DNA from 3 places in the Clostridium sp. LIBA-8553 genome. Region 1 is predicted to be linked to each of the others. Evidence: riboswitches for the same ligand, from Rfam matches in the RefSeq annotation. Region 1 holds a riboswitch; each other region holds the start of a gene.
What was found. A riboswitch is a leader RNA that binds a small molecule or an ion and turns the genes downstream of it on or off. The one in region 1 is predicted to bind lysine.

Region 1 (6,344 bases):
TTCCCACATACCTTTCATTAAGTCTTCTATTTCTTTTTTTCTTTTCATTGTAAGCGCTTTATCGGAAAAAAACTTTCCATCCTTACCTTTTACTAAAACATCCCCCTCTTTTACATCACCTATTACATCGTCCTTATTTAATTCTAAAATCTTTTCATTTTCATCTTCACATACAATAAAATGCCCTTCTATTCTATCAACTATTAATTCTTTCATTTTATACTCCTTGCTCCGAATATTAATATAAGAAATATTAAAAATTTATTTTAAAGTACTCCTCATCAATTTTAGAATTTTTTACTTTTCAAAATTTTAAAGCATCAAATATAAGTATATCATAAATTACCATAACTTTGTAAACTTTAATTCATAGTTTTTCCCTCAAGTTTAAAAAATATTTTACTATAAGTTTATCAACCTATTGTGTCTTTTTTGTGTCTTTTTTTATTGAATATTTTTCATTCAATTTTAACTAAAAATTTGATATAAGCATATATGAATTCTAATTTAATTTAGGTTTATTATTTTATTTACTACTTCATCTTTTATTATATACTTTAATGAAGTATTCTAAATACTTTTAATAAAAAAAGTTGCATAGTTTTTACCATGCAACCTTATATTATAAATTAAAAACATTCGTTTCTAAGTAGGTCTTCATAAGTTTCTCTTTTACATATCAATCTTGAATTTCCATTATTTACACTAACTACAGCAGCTTTAGGTATTCTATTATAGTTATTAGCCATTGAATGACCGTAAGCTCCAGTAGACATTATTGCTAATATATCTCCAGTTTCCATTTTTGGCATTTCTATAGAATTTAAAAGTACATCTCCTGATTCACAGCATTTTCCTGCTATAGTTACTACTTCTTTAGAGTTATCATAAACTCTATTAGCTATTAATGACTCATAATTTGCACTATATAATGCTGGTCTTATATTATCACTCATTCCACCATCTACACTAACATATTTTCTTATATTAGGAACTTCTTTTATAGCTCCAACAGTATATAGGGTTACTCCAGCGTTTCCTACAATACTTCTTCCTGGTTCTATACTTAATATAGGAATATTCATTTTTAAATTTTTACAAACTTTCTCAGCCTTATTTATTATAACTGAACAATACTCTTCTATTTCTTTAGGCTTATCTCCTTCAGTATAATATATACCAAATCCTCCGCCTAAATCTAGTTCTTTTATTTCATATCCTATTTTATTTTTTATATCATTTATAAGATTTAGCATTATTTCTGTTGTATCTTCAAAAGGTTCTAAGTCAAATATTTGTGATCCTATATGACAATGTAATCCACTTAATTCTATATACTCTAATTCTATAGCTCTTTTAACCACATCATATACAGTATCACCAATCACAGGGAATCCAAATTTTGAGTCTAACTGTCCTGTTTTTATATATTCATGAGTATGAGCTTCTACCCCTGGAGTTATTCTTAAATACACCTTTTGGACTCTTCCATATTCTTGAGCTATTGAATTTAAAACTTCTAGTTCATGCAAATTATCTACTACAAACCTTCCTATTCCTAATCTAACCCCTAAATCTATTTCATAATCGGATTTGTTATTTCCATGAAAATATATTCTTTCTAATGGAAACCCAGCTTTATATGCTGTATAAAGTTCTCCACCTGAAACTACATCTAAATATAAATTCTCCTCATTAACTAAATTGCACATTGACATGTTTATAAATGCCTTACCCGCATAGGTAACTCTGTTTCCTCTTTCTTCGCATTTCATAGCATTATAGTATCTTCTACAATTGCTTCTAACTAACTCTTCATCAACTACATATAAAGGAGTTCCATACTCTTTACTTAAAGTACTTGCTTTTATTCCTCCCACATACAATTCATTTTCTTCTACTTTCATTGATCCAAATAATTTCATATCTTTTCCCTCCACACAATTAATTTTTTAGTGGTAGAGTATAAAAGTATGCAAAGCTACCGAAATTTTAGCATTTAATTCCAATAAATAAAACAGCAAAGGAACACCTTTGCTGCCTTAAGCGCAACTTAGCGTACCTTGTAGCACTCCACTTTTTTCAAAGTGACAGTTATATGCATATTTTACATATACCCAGGAAATTTAATTACCATCAACTCTCCTTCGGCCATAACCCCTTTCATCATATCTCATCACTCGTCAGCTACTTATGACTACTCTTAATTACAGCACCTCTACTTTGGCCCTATTATTAATTTATTTATATTTTTATTATATTTAATAATTGTTTATAATGTTACTAAAAAATTCTAATTAATGCAATACTCTAAATAAATCTTATTAATAAAAATTCTTATACATTACAATCATTTCCTTCACATCTAAAAGCCATAGTACCTTCATAGCCAATTTCTTTTAAAACTTTTCTTACTACTCTTTTTCCAATTCCATCTTCATTTAACTCGCAAAGAGCATCCTCTATGTTGTACCAAGCCGCTCCTTCCACTTCATTAGATTTTTTTATTTCACCAGATTCATAATATGCTAGGTAAGTTAACATAAGTAATTCTTTGCCATTTACAAAGTCACTACCTAAATATTTTATATCCTTTACTAATATACCTGTTTCTTCTTTTACTTCTCTATAAACAGTTTCCTCAGCACATTCATCTACTCCAACATAACCAGATATTAGCACTTTGGAGTTTTTATATATATAACTTTGTTTTAATAAAATTATTTCATCACCTTTTATCACAGCAACAACAATACATGGTTTAGGCAAATCAAAAAACATCATGTCATGTTTATTACAATAAGGTATCATTCCCTCATCCCAACTATCCTTAAGTTCTAATTTTTCACCACATAATGGACAATATTTAAACTTCATAATTAATATCTTTAGTGACGCTAGTTTAATATATTACAATATAAAATTTATTAATTTTCATGATTTAATATCAAAATAGTAATATATAAAATTAAGCTAACTAAAGTTCACCACCTTTCATATTCTCAAATACTCATTTATATTCTTTATTACATTTTTAATCTATATCTTATAAATTCTACTATTATCTATTTAGAATAATTAAAATAAGCTATCTTCCCTATAATTTATAATATTATTTCAATTGGATTAAGTAACTCTATTTCTTCTTCTGTAACTTTACAATTATAAGCAAATATATCTACCCCTTTAGCCTTCGCTAATCTAAGGGCCTCTCCAAATTTTGGGTCAGTATCATCATTAGGAGAAAACTTAAAAACATTTTCTATTTGAATTAAAAAAATTATTCCTGCTCCCATACCTAATTTTTTTACTTCAATTAACTCTAATATATGTTTTCTTCCTCTTTCAGTTGGTGCATCTGGAAATCTAGTTTCCCCATTTTCTTCTAAAGTTACACCTTTAACTTCTAAAAAATATGTATTTTCATTTTCATCTTGTAATTTGAAATCAAATCTAGATTTTCCAAAAGTTTTCTCTCTACTTATATTATTAAATTCGCTTAATTCTTTTATTTTCTTATTTCTAAGTGCTTCTTCTACAACCTTATTAGGAATCTGAGAATCTATATTTATTAAAATTTCTCCTTTATATGCTGCTATCAAATCGTAAGGAGTTTTTCTATTTGGAGTAGTTCCCTTTCTTAAAAGCACAGTGCATCCTTCTTTTAATATTTCCCTACATCTTCCTGTATTAGGAACATGAACTAATAACTCTTCTCCATCTAAAACTACATAGGCTTGAAATCTATTTGGTCTTCTTAAAAAAATAGCTTTTCTAATAATACTATTATAATTCATATATAATAACCTCTTTATCTTTATTAGACTTTTTAATTTTTATCATAAACTGTTAAAAATATTTATTTTTTATATTCCTTGTTATTATATTCTACATAAAAACTCTTTTATTAACAAGTTAGAACATATCTATATAAACATAGATAACTTTAAAAATTCAACTTTTTAAAACATTTAAAACTTATCAAAAGTTTTAATTTTAGTAATAACCACCAGTAAAATGTATAGACTAAGCTAGAGCTATAAGCCTAAAAAAATGTATCTATATATTTTTAAAACTTTTTAATATATTTAAAATAATATTAAGTGCTATAAGCATTTTACTACTACCATATAGCAAATAATTTTCATTAAAGCAAAAAAACTCGATAAGCTAAGCTTATCGAGTTAATGGTGACCCCTAGGGGAATCGAACCCCTGTTACCACCGTGAAAGGGTGGTGTCTTAACCGCTTGACCAAGGGGCCAAACTAACCTGGCGACCACCTACTCTCCCACACAGTCTCCCGTGCAGTACCATCGGCTTCTAAAGGCTTAACCGTCGTGTTCGGAATGGGAACTGGTGTTACCCTAAAGAACATCATCACCAGATATTTGAAAGTTTTTGTTCTTTCAAAATTGCACATATTTAATTTACTATATTGGTCAAGCCCTCGATCTATTAGTATCGGTCAGCTGAACATGTTACCATGCTTACACCCCCGACCTATCAACCTTGTGTTCTTCAAGGGATCTTACTAGCTTACGCTATGGGAAATCTCATCTTGAGGTTGGCTTCACGCTTAGATGCTTTCAGCGTTTATCCATTCCCGACTTAGCTACCCAGCTGTGCTCCTGGCGGAACAACTGGTACACCAGAGGTCAGTCCATCCCGGTCCTCTCGTACTAAGGACAGCTCCTCTCAAATTTCCTACGCCCGCGACGGATAGGGACCGAACTGTCTCACGACGTTCTGAACCCAGCTCGCGTGCCGCTTTAATGGGCGAACAGCCCAACCCTTGGGACCTACTTCAGCCCCAGGATGCGACGAGCCGACATCGAGGTGCCAAACCTCCCCGTCGATGTGGACTCTTGGGGGAGATCAGCCTGTTATCCCCGAGGTAGCTTTTATCCGTTGAGCGATGGCCCTCCCACGAGGTACCACCGGATCACTAAGCCCGACTTTCGTCCCTGCTCCACTTGTGGGTGTCGCAGTCAGGCTCCCTTCTGCCTTTGCACTCTACGAACGATTTCCGACCGTTCTGAGGGAACCTTTGGGCGCCTCCGTTACTTTTTAGGAGGCGACCGCCCCAGTCAAACTGCCCACCTAACAATGTCCTGTGACCAGATTCATGGCCGCCAGTTAGAATTTCAGTACTGTCAGGGTGGTATCCCAAGGATGGCTCCACTAAGGCTGACGCCCTAGTTTCCTAGCCTCCCACCTATCCTGTACAGACAATACCAAAACTCAATGCTAAGCTACAGTAAAGCTCTACGGGGTCTTTCCGTCCAATCGCGGGTAGCGAGCATCTTCACTCGCACTACAACTTCGCCGGATTTACAGTTGAGACAGTGCCCAAGTCATTACGCCATTCGTGCGGGTCAGAACTTACCTGACAAGGAATTTCGCTACCTTAGGACCGTTATAGTTACGGCCGCCGTTTACTGGGGCTTAAGTTCACACCTTCGCTTGCGCTAAGTGTTCCCCTTAACCTTCCAGCACCGGGCAGGCGTCAGCCCCTATACATCAGCTTACGCTTTAGCAGAGACCTGTGTTTTTGCTAAACAGTTGCTTGGGCCTATTCTCTGCGGCCTACTCTCGTAGGCACCCCTTCTCGCGAACTTACGGGGTCAATTTGCCGAGTTCCTTAACTGTAATTCTTCCGCCGGCCTTAGGATTCTCTCCTCACCTACCTGTGTCGGTTTGCGGTACGGGCACTACTTCTCTCTCTAGACGCTTTTCTTGGCAGCGTGGAATCATGTACTTCGGTTCCGTGGAACCTTCCCCATCACGCCTCAGCATTATGAAAGCGGATTTGCCTACTTTCACTGCCTAAACGCTTAGACTAGCATCCAATAGCTAGCACACACTATCCTCCTGCGTCACGCCATCGATAATAACGATGGTAGTGGTACTGGAATATCAACCAGTTGTCCATCACCTACGCCTTTCGGCCTCGGCTTAGGTCCCGACTAACCCTCAGCGGACGAACCTTCCTGAGGAAACCTTAGGTTTTCGGCCTGTGGGATTCTCACCCACATCTCGCTACTGATGCCAACATTCTCACTCGTAACCAGTCCACCGCTCCTTACGGTACGACTTCAGCCCGGTTACGACGCTCTCCTACCGCTTGAACTAAGTTCAAGCCCGTAGCTTCGGTGGTAAGTTTAGCCCCGTTACATTTTCGGCGCAAGATCTCTCGACTAGTGAGCTATTACGCACTCTTTTAATGAATGGCTGCTTCTAAGCCAACATCCTAGTTGTCTTAGAAATCTCACATCCTTTCCCACTTAACTTACACTTTGGGACCTTAGCTGACGATCTGGGCTGTTTCCCTTTTGACCACGG
Region 2 (6,344 bases), 890 kb from region 1:
AACCTTATATATGATAAAATTTAATAAATAGGAATTGGAGGGATTAAAATGAAAAACTTAGTTTTTATTAAAAACAGAGAGAATTTATTAAAAAAACTAGATGATAATTCATTATTAGTTTTATTTGCAGGCGAAGCAAAAAGAAAAACAGCAGATGAATATTTTCCATTTACTCCAAACAGAAATTTTTACTACTTAACAGGAGTAGATGAAGAAAAGCATATATTAATGATTAAAAAAGTAGACGGAATAGTTGACGAAGTTCTTTATATATTAAAGCCAAATTTAGAGCAAGAAAGATGGACTGGAAAGACTATAAGAGATTATGAAGCTAAAGAAGTTTCAGGTATAGAAAATATAAAATTCTTAGATGATTTTCAAAGTGATTTAAATATGATTTTTACTAATGGAATTGCAGAAGCTCTTTATTTAGATTTAGAAAGAGTATCATTTGATGAAGAAATGAGTAAAAGTCAAAGATTTGCAAAAGATATTAAGGAAAAATATCCTCAAGTAACTATAAAGGATGCTTATGGATATATAGCTGCTTTAAGACAAATTAAATGTAAAGAGGAAGTAGAAGAAATAAAAAAGGCTGCAGATATAACAGCAAAAGGTGTAGAGCTTTTAATGAAAGAATGTAAGCCTGGAATGAAAGAATATGAACTAGAAGCATATTTCGATTTCTATTTAAAACAACATGGAGTTAAGGATTATGCTTTTAAAACAATAGCAGCGGCTGGTGTTAATGCGGCTACTTTACACTATGTAGATAATAATAGTGAGATAAAAGATGGAGATTTAATTCTTTTTGATTTAGGAGCTCAAGTAAATTATTATAATGGAGATATTTCTAGAACATTCCCTGCTAATGGTAAGTTTACAGATAGACAAAGAGAAGTTTATGAAGAAGTTTTAAAAGTAAATGAAGAGATAATAAATTCTGTTAGATCTGGAATAGGATTTTTTGAATTAAATGAAAAAGCGAATAATCTTTTAGCAGAAGCTTGTATTAGATTAGGTCTTATAGAAGATAAAAAAGATTTTAGAAAGTATTATTTTCATTCTATAGGGCATAGTTTAGGACTTGACACTCATGATGTTGGTAAGAGAAACATAATACTTGAAGAAGGTATGGTTTATACTGTAGAGCCAGGTCTATACATAGAAGAAGAGGGTATAGGCATAAGAATAGAAGATGATGTTTTAGTAACTAAAGATGGTTGTGAAGTTCTAACAAAGGATTGCATTAAATCTGTAGAAGATATAGAAAACTTTATGAGAAATAGATAATTTAGAATTAATATTACTTTAAGAATAATAAGCTTTAAATTTGAAAAAATTAAGAGTAGAATTAAATAAAATTTTTATAGAGAAAACTATGGTTTAGGAGATGATTTCATGATAAATGAATTAAAAAAAGTTATGTTAGCTGGAGTTGGAACTGCTGCTACTGCTTATGAAAAGGCAGATTCTTTTATATCAGATATGGTTTCAAAAGGTAAAATTACTGTTGAAGATGGAAAAGTTTTATCAGAAGAGTTAAAAAGGAATATACAAGAAAAAACTACAGAAGCAACTAATGAAATAACAAGCAAATTAGAAAAAATGAAGCCTTTCACAAAGGAAGATTTTAAGACTATGTTTGATGAAGCTAATAAAGATACTTTAGAAGAAATAAATAAATTAAGAGAAAGAGTAGCCGTATTAGAAGCTAAAGTAAAAGAAAAAGAAAGTTAGGGTATAAAAAATAAATAAAACTCTATAAAGTATTTAGGAAATTATGAGTAAATTGTTATAGCCATAGAGAAAATGGCTTAAATGAAAATATTGAATTCTTTTAATATACTTTATGGAGTTTTTAATCTTGTTAATAAATAGAGTAATTTTAATTCTTTAGACATAGGGGGTGAGTTTATGAGTAAAAGACAGGGTGTACAAAGGTTACGAGAAATTGTGAGAGTTTTTACTTACTATGGTTTTGACTTTTTAGTTTCTAGCAAATTGCCTAAAAGTAAAAAGATTGAGCCTAGACCACAAGCATTTAGAGAGGCACTTGAGGAGTTGGGAGCAACTTTTGTTAAGATTGGACAAATATTAAGTACAAGACCAGATTTACTTCCTAAAGCTTATATTAAGGAGTTAGAAAAGCTTCAAGACAGTAATGAAATAACGGATTTTAATAAGGTTAAAGAAATATTTTACGAGTCCTTTGGGACTGATATAAATACATATTTTTTAGAATTTAGTGAAACTCCATTAGCTTCAGCTTCAATTGCTCAGGTTCATAAAGCCAAGTTAAGAGATGGGAAAGATGTAGTTGTTAAGGTTCAACATTATAAAATTGATGAGAAGATGAAGCTAGATTTAAGCATACTAAGAAGATTAAGCAGATTTACATCCTCTCATGTATCAAATACATTAATTAATCCTTTTGAGGCTTTCAAGGAAATTGAAGATGCTACATTAAATGAGCTTGATTTTGTGAAAGAGGCTAAGAATACAGAAAGATTTCACGATTTAAATAAGGATGTGGCTTGTGTTGGAGTTCCAAGAGTTATAGATAGACTTACTTCCAAGAAAATTTTGACTATGGAATACATAGATGGATGCAAAATAACTGATTTTGATGTTTTAGAAAGTGAAGGATATCAATGTGAAGATATTGCTAATAAGCTTGCAAATTCTTTTTTTAAACAAGTTCTTGAAGACGGATTCTTCCATGGAGATCCTCATCCGGGAAATTTATTTATTAAAGATGGAAAAATATATTTTATAGATTTTGGATTGGTTGGAGAATTAGATTCTAATATAAAAAGATGGCTTAACAAGGCTATGACGGCTATGGCTTTAGAGGATATTGATACTTTGGTTGATTTTGTAAATGCTATAGGAATAAAAAAAGGGCCAGTTAAAAATTCAGTTTTATATGAAGATTTAAATAATATAGTTTTAAAATATATAAATGCATCCTTAAAAAGTATAAAAATATCCGACTTGTTTAAAGAAATATTCGAGATATCAGGAAGAAATAATATTCAGTTTCCTAGAGAAATGACTACTCTTGTGAGGTCAATTGTTATATTAGAAGGTGTTGTTAGTAAGATTGATCCTGATTTAGAAATTATGGAGTGTATTTTTCCTTATATAAAGGAAAGAAATAAAGAAGAAATTTTAAAAAGTTTAAATAAAGATAAAATCATAATGGGAACTTATAAATTTGCATCAAAAAGTTTGGAAGTTCCAACTAAGTTCTCAGAGCTTGTAGATAGTTTAACTAAAGGAAGAGCTAAATTACAAATTGAAATGAAAGGCTTAGATAGGCCTCTTGCAGATTTAAATAGAATGGTGAATAGAATAGCATTTGCTTTAATTGTAGGATGCATGGTAATAGGCTCATCGTTAATAGTTAATGCTAAAACAGGACCAACTTTTCAGGGTGTTCCTATTTTAGGATTAATAGGCTTTGTAGTAGCAGGAATATTAGGTTTGTGGTTATTGATTTCTATAATAAAATCAGGATTTTTTTAATAAATAGTTAATAAACTTCTTAAATACTTGAAAAAAATATATTTATACTGTATAAATGTATACAATATAATAATTAGAAAAGTGAATAGTTTTAAAAGAGGTAGAGGCGCGAGAAATCAAGAGTACTAATATGGAGTTAAGCAACGTAGAAGTATTAGAAAAGGGATTATCGCCGAAGTTTTTAGCTAAAGCTTTGATGCTAAATGCTGGGGTTGTATAAAATATATACAACACTGTCACAGAAAAATTGTGAAGTGCTATCATCTTAGGGAATTGTATTTAGTAATGATTAATTTGTTTGAAAAATAAATTTTGTAATTATTAAGGCCTTAGGTTGATTAAGCCTAAGGTCTTTTTTTATATTTAGAGATAAGTAATTCTTAAAAAGAATGCCTCTTTAAATTAATTCACTAAGTATTTAAGGGGGATTTAAAAATGAGAAATAGAACAAGATTTCAAGTGTTTTTAGCAGTTTTTGTTATGACAATGCTATGTTCAACTTTAGTTTTCGCTACAGAAGACGTTGCAGCTGTAAATTCAGCAAAATTTGGATTATGGACAGTATTACCACCATTAGTTTCAATTGTTCTAGCTTTTATAACTAAGAATGTTATAGTTTCTTTATTTATAGGAACGATGACGGGATGTATAATGCTTCAATTGAATGGATTTAATATACTTACAGCTCTGACACAAGGATTTATAGATTTTACTTATAGAGCTTTAAATTCTTTAGCAGATCCTTGGAATGCAGGAATCATTCTTCAGGTTTTAGTTATTGGAGGGGTAATTCATTTAGTAGCTAAAATGGGTGGTGCAAAGGCTATAGCTGAGGCTTTAGCAAGAAAAGCTAAAACAGTTAAGAGTGCACAACTTACAACTTGGCTTTTAGGACTAGCAGTTTTCTTTGATGATTATGCTAACTCATTAATAGTAGGCCCAATAATGAGACCAGTTACAGATAAATTAGGAGTTTCAAGAGAAAAGTTAGCTTTTATTATAGATGCCACAGCAGCTCCAATTGCAGGTTTAGCTATAATATCAACTTGGATAGGATTAGAGGTAGGATTAATCGGTGATGCTTTAAAGAGTGTAGGAATAGAAGCCGATGGTTTTGGAGTATTTTTAGAAACAATACCATATAGATTTTATAACATATTAATTTTAGCTTTTGTTGTTATATCAGCTATTACTTTAAGAGAGTTTGGACCGATGCTTAAAGCTGAAAGAAGAGCTAGAAGAGGAGAAGTTTTATCAACAACAGAAACTTCATCAGATAGTGAAGATTTAGAACCTATAAAAGGAATCAAGTTAAGCATTTGGAATGCTATAATACCGATTGGTGTTTTAATAGGTTCATCTTTAGTAGGATTTTATTATAGTGGATGGGTCACTATAATGGGTGGAGAAGATTTAGCAATAATAGAACTTATGAATAACGCACCTTTAAGTTTTGCTGGAATACAAGCAGCATTCTCAAATGCTGATGCTTCGGTAGTCTTATTTCAATCAGCATTGTTAGCAACTATAGTTGCACTTGCATTAGGTGTGTGCAGAAAGATATTTACTATTTCAGAAGGTATAGGAATATGGGTTGAAGGAATGAAGGGACTTCTAATAACAGGAGTAATTCTTATATTAGCTTGGTCATTAAGCTCTGTAATTAAGGAGTTAGGAACAGCATCTTATTTAGTTGGAGTTTTATCAGATACGATACCAGCATTCTTATTACCTGCTATAATATTTATTTTAGGTTCAGTAATAGCCTTTGCAACAGGTACAGCCTATGGAACCATGGGAATACTAATGCCATTAGCAATTCCACTAGCTTTTGCTATAAATCCAGAATGGCAGTTTGTAATAGTTAGTACATCAGCTGTATTAACAGGAGCAATTTTTGGAGATCATTGTTCACCTATATCTGATACAACAATCCTTTCTTCAACAGGAGCGGGTTGTGATCATATAGAACACGTTAGAACACAAATATGGTATTCAATCTTTGTTGGAATAATAACTGTAGTATTTGGATATATACCGGCTGGTCTAGGATTAAGCTTCTGGATAGTCTTACCTATAGCTTTAATAGCTTTATTCATATTAACAATGATATTTGGTAAGAAGGTAGAACAAACTACTAGTAATAATTAAATATAAAAAAGAGAAGGCTATAACCTTCTCTTTTTTATATTGCAGCATATTTTTAATTGGTATCCTCTTCTGTTGTCTTTGAATAAGGATATACAAGTCTATTAACTAATATACCAATTATAACTCCAATAAATGTATCTAGAATTCTATTAAAAGCATAATTATATGAGCCAACTCCCTTTAAGCTGGTCATTATAGCAAATACAACGATACAAGCACTATTTACTGCACCTTTACAATTAAATAAGATACATAGATAGATAGCTATAGTGGTACCTATTGCTGTTAAAAGTGCATAAATAATAAAATGTTGTAAGTCTAATAGATTAAATATTGCTGTGAGAGTTAGTCCCACAACAGCACCTATAGAAGTTCCAAGCATTCTGTTTTTTCCCATTTTATAAGAGTTCTCAACAGTATCTTGCATACACATCATAGCTGCTATACAAGCAAAGAAGGCACTAGAACGGCCTAATAGTTCGAATACTATGATGCATAGAAATACTGAGAAAGATGTTTTAAGATTTCTAGCTCCTATAGTTTGCAGGTTAAAGTTAAACAAATATTTCACCCCTAAATCATATTAACTTTTCTTATTGTTTTCTAACTCTTTGACATCATTTTTTATTTCTGTCTCAAGTCTATTAATTTTTTCTTCTATG
Region 3 (6,344 bases), 1.0 Mb from region 1:
ATAATAAGACTAAAGAACATATTGCTAGAATAGCAAAAGCTTCAACATATTTTATTTTTAAGAATGGACCTGTAAGTAAGCTTCATAAGGAAAATAAAATTTCTGATGAAGAAATGAAGAGTATGCAAGAGTATATGCAAAACCACTTAGCATATCTTTATGAGGTTTTACTTGAGGAAGGTAATCTAAAAAAATATGAGCTTATAATGAATACTATGAATCAATTCTATGTAAATGATGATACTGAAGTAGTATTAGCTGATGAGGGATTTGATGCTTTATATGATCAGTTATTCCCAAAAAGCAATAATATAATTATTAAATAAAAAATGACTATGAGAATTTCTCATAGTCATTTTTTTTTTAATTACAGCTAGCCTCTGGAAGAAAGTCTTTTTCAACCTCTTCAATTTTAAGATTCGAGTTTTTAGTTCTTTTTAATATCGATTCTACTATTATGGCTATAGCTCCATCACCAGTTACGTTTGTTGCTGTACCAAAGCTATCTTGTGCGGCGTGTAATGCTATCATTAATGATTTTTCCACATTACCAAATCCAAGCATACTTTCAAGTAAACCTAGAGAAGCCATAACGCCACCACCAGGTACTCCAGGTGCTGCTACCATAGTCACTCCTAACATAACTATGAAAGGTAACATAAGTGATAATGTTGGAACTTGTCCTTTCATATACATTACAGCCATAGAAGCAAGTACTAAAGTTATAGTATCACCAGCTAAGTTTATTGTAGCGCATAAAGGTATAACAAAGTCTGAAACATCTTCATCAACACCATTTTCTTTAGTGCAGTTTAAAGTGACTGGAATTGTAGCTGCTGATGATTGAGTACCTAAAGCTGTCATATATGCAGGAACCATATTTTTTAATAATTTAAATGGATTTTGTTTCTTTATAGTTCCAGATAAAATATATTGAACTAATAAATAAGCTCCTTGTATTGAGAAAAGAACGACGTAAACAAGTCCAAAGGATTTTAAAGTAGTAAATATCTCACCATTATAACTTAATTTAGCAAATATTGAAAGAATATATACTGGAACTAATGGTATTAAAAGATTTTTTATTGTTAATGAAACAACATGATTAAACTCTTCAGATACTTTTAATAAGTAACTATTTTTTATTCTTGATATTCCTATACCTAGTAGGAATGCAAAAGCTAAGGCAGACATAACACTAAACATTGGAGGTATGTCAATTGTAAAGTACGGTTCAACATTTACAGAACTAGTGCTTAAAGAAGCACTTACTATAAATTTAGGAAGTAATGAACGTCCTATAAAGAATGTTATTATACCTATTAAAAATGTTGATGCATATGCGATTAAAGTTGTTACTAAAAGTCCTTTCCCTGATTTATTTCCTAAAGATGCAATTCCAGGTACTATAAATCCAACTATTATAAGTGGTATTAAAAAACTAAGTAAGTTTCCAAATAGTCCATTGAAGGTCATTAACGCCCTAACGGGTATATCAAAATTTATATAGGAACAACCTAGCCCAATCAGTATTCCTAAAATAATTGCAAAAAATATTCTTTTTATTAAAGATAAATTTTTCATAATAGCCCCCTTTTGTATTTTTATTGAATACACATGTTTTTAATATGAGTACATATTACTATAATTAATATTTAAAGTCAAGGTTAACTATTAATTTTTACTTATAAAATATATTATTTTTACAAGTGTAATTTTAAAATTGGATTTAATTGTTACGAAAAAATAATTGACAATTTATGAATTTAACATCATAATTATTAATAGAAAGTGAATAACTGAGATAGAGGCGCGATGATTAATAGTATCTTTGCAGAGGTAAGCACTGTGAAGCAAAGTGAAAGGATGAATCGCCGAAACCATTAGAAGAGGCTTTAATTCTATTAGGTTGGGGTTACATATAATATATGTAACACTGTCACAATTAATTTTGTGGTGTGCTATCATGAAAGAAGAGTATTGTATAAGACTTTACAAACCCTTAAGCATGAAACCACGCTTAAGGGTTTCTTTTGTTAGCGAAACTTAGTTATCACTTATGGCTTAATTATTAAAACCATAAGGAGGACTAAAAATGAGTCAGGAACAAAATACTAATCTAAAAAGAGGGTTGAAATCAAGACACCTTAGTATGATTGCTATGGGAGGAGCCATAGGTACAGGTATTTTCTTAGCAATGGGAGATACTTTACATCAAGCAGGCGTTGGAGGAGCCTTTGTGGCTTATGGAGTAATAGGAATAATGGTTTATTTCTTATGTACAAGCTTAGGTGAAATGGCAACATATATGCCAGAGACAGGTTCTTTTGGAACTTATGCAACAAAATTTGTAGATCCAGCCTTCGGATTTGCCTTAGGTTGGAACTATTGGTATAACTGGGCTATAACAATAGCAGCAGAAATGGTTGCAGGTTCTTTATTAATGAAATTCTGGTTTCCAAACGTTCCAGCTATAGTATGGAGTGCTTTATTCTTAGTAATTATATTAGGTCTTAATTTATTGTCTGCTAAAGCTTATGGAGAATCAGAATTCTGGTTTGCAACAGTAAAAGTAGCTACTGTTATTATTTTCTTAATAGTAGGTGTGCTTATGATATTTGGAATAATTGGTGGAGAAAAAGTAGGTTTTAAAAACTTTTATGCTAATGGAGGTCCATTTATTGGAGGAGCAAAATCTATATTTATGATTTTCTTAATAGCTGGTTTCTCATTCCAAGGAACTGAGTTGGTAGGGGTTGCTGCTGGAGAAAGTGAAAACCCTGAAAAGAATGTACCTAAAGCTGTTAACACAATCTTTTGGAGAATATTATTATTTTACTTAGGAACAATCTTAGTAATCGGAGCTTTAGTACCTAATGCTCAAGCAGGAGTAGAAACAAGTGCTTTCACAGTAGTATTTGAAAAAATTGGACTAGCTGGTGCAGCATCAGTTATGAATGCGATAATACTTACATCAGTTTTATCAGCTGGTAACTCTGGAATGTATGCATCAAGTAGAATGCTTTATGCTATGGCTAAGAATGGAATGGCACCAAAAATATTTGGAAAAACAAATTCTAGAGGGGTGCCGGTTAATGCAATCATAGTAACAACAATAATTGCTAGTTTATGTTTTTTAACAGGCATTTATGCTGAGAATACTGTATATGTATGGCTTGTAGCAGCATCTGGTTTATCAGGATTTATAGCATGGCTTGGTATTGCAATATGTCACTATAGATTTAGAAGAGCTTATGTGGCACAAGGGAAAGATATGAGTAAATTAGTTTATAAAGCTAAATTATTCCCACTTGGACCTATAATTGCTTTAATATTATGTGGCATAATTGTTTTGGGGCAAGGATATGCTTATTTAGATGTTAGAAATGGAATAGACTGGGGTGGATTAATTTCATCATACATAGGAATTCCTTTATTCTTAGCTTTATTATTTTATTACAAATTTAAATATCATACTAAATTAATAAAATTAGAAGATGTTGATTTAAGTAGAGATAATTTTTAATAATATACACTTTCAAAAAAGGAGTCTATTCAAATAGGCTCTTTTTTATTAGCTTTTATTTAATATGTAGAGTAGAGAAGTAGAACATTTTAAATAATAAAGAGATAAAACTTTAATTAGTTAAAATTCTATCTCTTTTGTTTATTATTTTTATATTAATAAATTTGCTTAATTACATAGTTCTGATCAGTTAGAGCCTTTTTAATTTCCTCAATGTGAGAATGTCCATTAGTTTCTAATGTTATTTCTATAACCATATTTTTTAGAGCATCTATTGCTTTAAAATGATCATGTTCAAGTTTTACTATATTAGCATTTACATCAGCAAGAATTTTTGCGATTTTTAAAATTTGTCCTGGTTTATGAGGAACTTCTAAACTGAATCCAAAAAGTCTACCTTTAGCTACTAAGGCACTATTTATTAATGAAGTTATGGTAACCATGTCTATATTACCACCACTTATTATTGATACTACATTCTTATCTTTAAATTTCAACTTAGAAGAGGCTGCTAATGAAACAGCACCAGAAGCTTCTGCTAAAAGTTTGTGCTTTTCACTTAAGGTAAAGAAAGCTTCAACTATTTCATGATCTGAAACGGTTATTATATCATCTACATATTCTTTTATAAAATTAAAAGTCAAATCACCGGGTCTCTTTACAGCAATACCATCTGCAATTGTATCTACAGATTCTAAATTGACTATTTTGCCTGATTTAAAACTTTGTTCCATGGCATTAGCACCTTTAGCTTGAACTCCTATTATTTTCACATTAGGGTTTAATTCTTTAGCTGCTAAAGTAACTCCACTTATAAGACCACCACCGCCTATTGGGCAAAGAATAACATCTACATCTTTTAAATCTTCAAAGATTTCTAAAGCAACAGTACCTTGACCGCATATTATATCGATATCATTAAATGGATGGATAAATAAAGCACCTTGTTCTTGTTCTATTCTTTTAGCTTCATTAAAAGCATCGTCGTATACATATCCTGATAAGACAACATTTCCTCCTAAATCCTTTGTAGATTGAATTTTTAATAGAGGAGTGGTTTTAGGCATTACTATAGTTGATTTTACATTAGCTTGAGAGGCGGCAAAAGCTACACCTTGAGCATGATTCCCAGCGGAAGAGCATACAACACCTCTTGCTTTTTCTTCCTCTGATAAGGTTCTTATCTTATTTAATGCACCTCTAATTTTATAAGCTCCTGTTAATTGTAAGTTTTCACATTTCATATACACTTGATTCCCAGATTTCTTTGAAAATACCTCACTGTATATTAAAGGCGTTTTTATAACTACATCTTCTATATTCTTTTTTGCTTTAATAATTTTTTCTAAATACAAAATAATCACCTCTCATTTATGTAAACCTTTTATATAATAATTATAACAAAGAAAAATATTTTTTTACAGAGAATATTTTTTGAAAATACATGCAAAATAATAGTAAAGGAAGGTGATAATTTATGTCAGATTCTATAGTTAAAGTAAAAAAGGATAGTAATGGAGAAATTACAGATTACGTTTTAAGTAATGGAAAAACTGTTTCAAAAGCTGAGGGTGTAAAACTTGCAGAAGAGGGAATGATTGATGGTGTTATAATTTCTCATTCTAAAAAAGGTGAAGCTTATTTAAGAAGTATTCCTGATGGAAAAGAAAACAATAACTTAGATGAATTATCATAATTAAATCTTTATAGTATAAGAATTAAAAGGAAGCTAAAAAATATAGTTAGCTTCCTTTTAATTATCATCTTAATATCTGAAAACGATATTAGAATAGTGAGAGATTTAAATATATATTTGTGTTGTAATAAATATTACGTTTTTTTAGTTTATCATGTATATTATTTTGAAAAATGGTCATAATTAAAATAACTTGTTTTAATTGTATTGTTGTAATACATATATACGTATTACTCATAGTATTACGGTTATAAAATTAATATGTAACATTTTATTTTAGAAAGTTGAGTCGAAAATCAAAATTGCAAATTAGGTCAAAACATAACTAGAAATTCATTTTTAAAATTGTTTTTCAAACACAATATGTTTTTCTTAAAATATCCTCAATTTATAACTTCGCTAAATATACATTTAGCGAAGTTGTTGCGTTTTTTGAGCAAATATGCTACAATATAGTCATATCAAGGCTTTGAAAGGATTTTAGACTATGAATAATGAACAAAATCAATTCGAAAATTTTCAATACTCACAGGAAATTAAAGAATTACTCAATATCAATTTAAGTAATGATGATTTAACCAATCTAGATCATATATATAACTATTACGATTCTCAAAATATCCAACGTGATTACGAAGATTTAATTGAAGACATTTATATTTTAATTTTTAAAAGAAATTTTAGTATTACACAATTAGCAGATATATATAAGATGAATCAAAGAATAATAAAAAGATGGTTAAAAGAACTTGGTATGGACAAGCTTTTAGAAGTAGAAAAAGATATCAATTCTGTTGAAAAATTAAATTTTAAAAACGAATCAAACGATGAATTGCACAAAAACAAAAATCTTAAATTTGATTTTATAGAGAAATCGAAGTATCCAAAACGAGTTATTGAGTTTCTAAATTACCTAGAAAATGTAAAAGGTAAATCTTTGAATACAATAAAAGGATACTCAGTTGACTTAGGATTATTTTTTAAATTTTTAAAAGTATATAAAGGTTTAGAAAATAATATTGAATTAGAAAAAATTGAGGAAGTTGAAGTTTCTGAGCTAGGTGATAATTTTATAAAAGACATAACCTTATCTGATATATATGCATTTTTAGCTTTTTTAGA

Region 2: another riboswitch for lysine. It lies ahead of AC2JAQ_RS15235 (Na+/H+ antiporter NhaC family protein); the one in region 1 lies ahead of lysA (diaminopimelate decarboxylase).
Region 3: another riboswitch for lysine. It lies ahead of AC2JAQ_RS07380 (amino acid permease); the one in region 1 lies ahead of lysA (diaminopimelate decarboxylase).

What each region holds. Positions count from the first base shown of each region.
Region 1 is NZ_CM173489.1:657,580-663,923, reverse strand. It holds gene AC2JAQ_RS02790 (DUF3006 domain-containing protein) at 1-216, opposite strand, end outside; gene lysA (diaminopimelate decarboxylase) at 630-1,925, opposite strand; lysine riboswitch at 2,059-2,229, opposite strand; gene AC2JAQ_RS02780 (NAD(+) diphosphatase) at 2,338-2,877, opposite strand; gene sfsA (DNA/RNA nuclease SfsA) at 3,105-3,797, opposite strand; tRNA gene AC2JAQ_RS02770 (tRNA-Glu) at 4,189-4,263, opposite strand; rRNA gene rrf (5S ribosomal RNA) at 4,270-4,387, opposite strand; rRNA gene AC2JAQ_RS02760 (23S ribosomal RNA) at 4,438-6,344, opposite strand, start outside.
Region 2 is NZ_CM173489.1:3,343,828-3,350,171, reverse strand. It holds gene AC2JAQ_RS15250 (aminopeptidase P family protein) at 49-1,293, shown strand; gene AC2JAQ_RS15245 (phasin family protein) at 1,402-1,740, shown strand; gene AC2JAQ_RS15240 (ABC1 kinase family protein) at 1,918-3,531, shown strand; lysine riboswitch at 3,625-3,799, shown strand; gene AC2JAQ_RS15235 (Na+/H+ antiporter NhaC family protein) at 3,967-5,682, shown strand; gene AC2JAQ_RS15230 (FUSC family protein) at 5,735-6,244, opposite strand; gene AC2JAQ_RS15225 (FUSC family protein) at 6,266-6,344, opposite strand, start outside.
Region 3 is NZ_CM173489.1:1,661,048-1,667,391, reverse strand. It holds gene AC2JAQ_RS07390 (hypothetical protein) at 1-326, shown strand, start outside; gene AC2JAQ_RS07385 (dicarboxylate/amino acid:cation symporter) at 364-1,584, opposite strand; lysine riboswitch at 1,798-1,972, shown strand; gene AC2JAQ_RS07380 (amino acid permease) at 2,096-3,526, shown strand; gene ilvA (threonine ammonia-lyase) at 3,682-4,881, opposite strand; gene AC2JAQ_RS07370 (DUF3892 domain-containing protein) at 5,004-5,222, shown strand; gene AC2JAQ_RS07365 (tyrosine recombinase XerC) at 6,055-6,344, shown strand, end outside.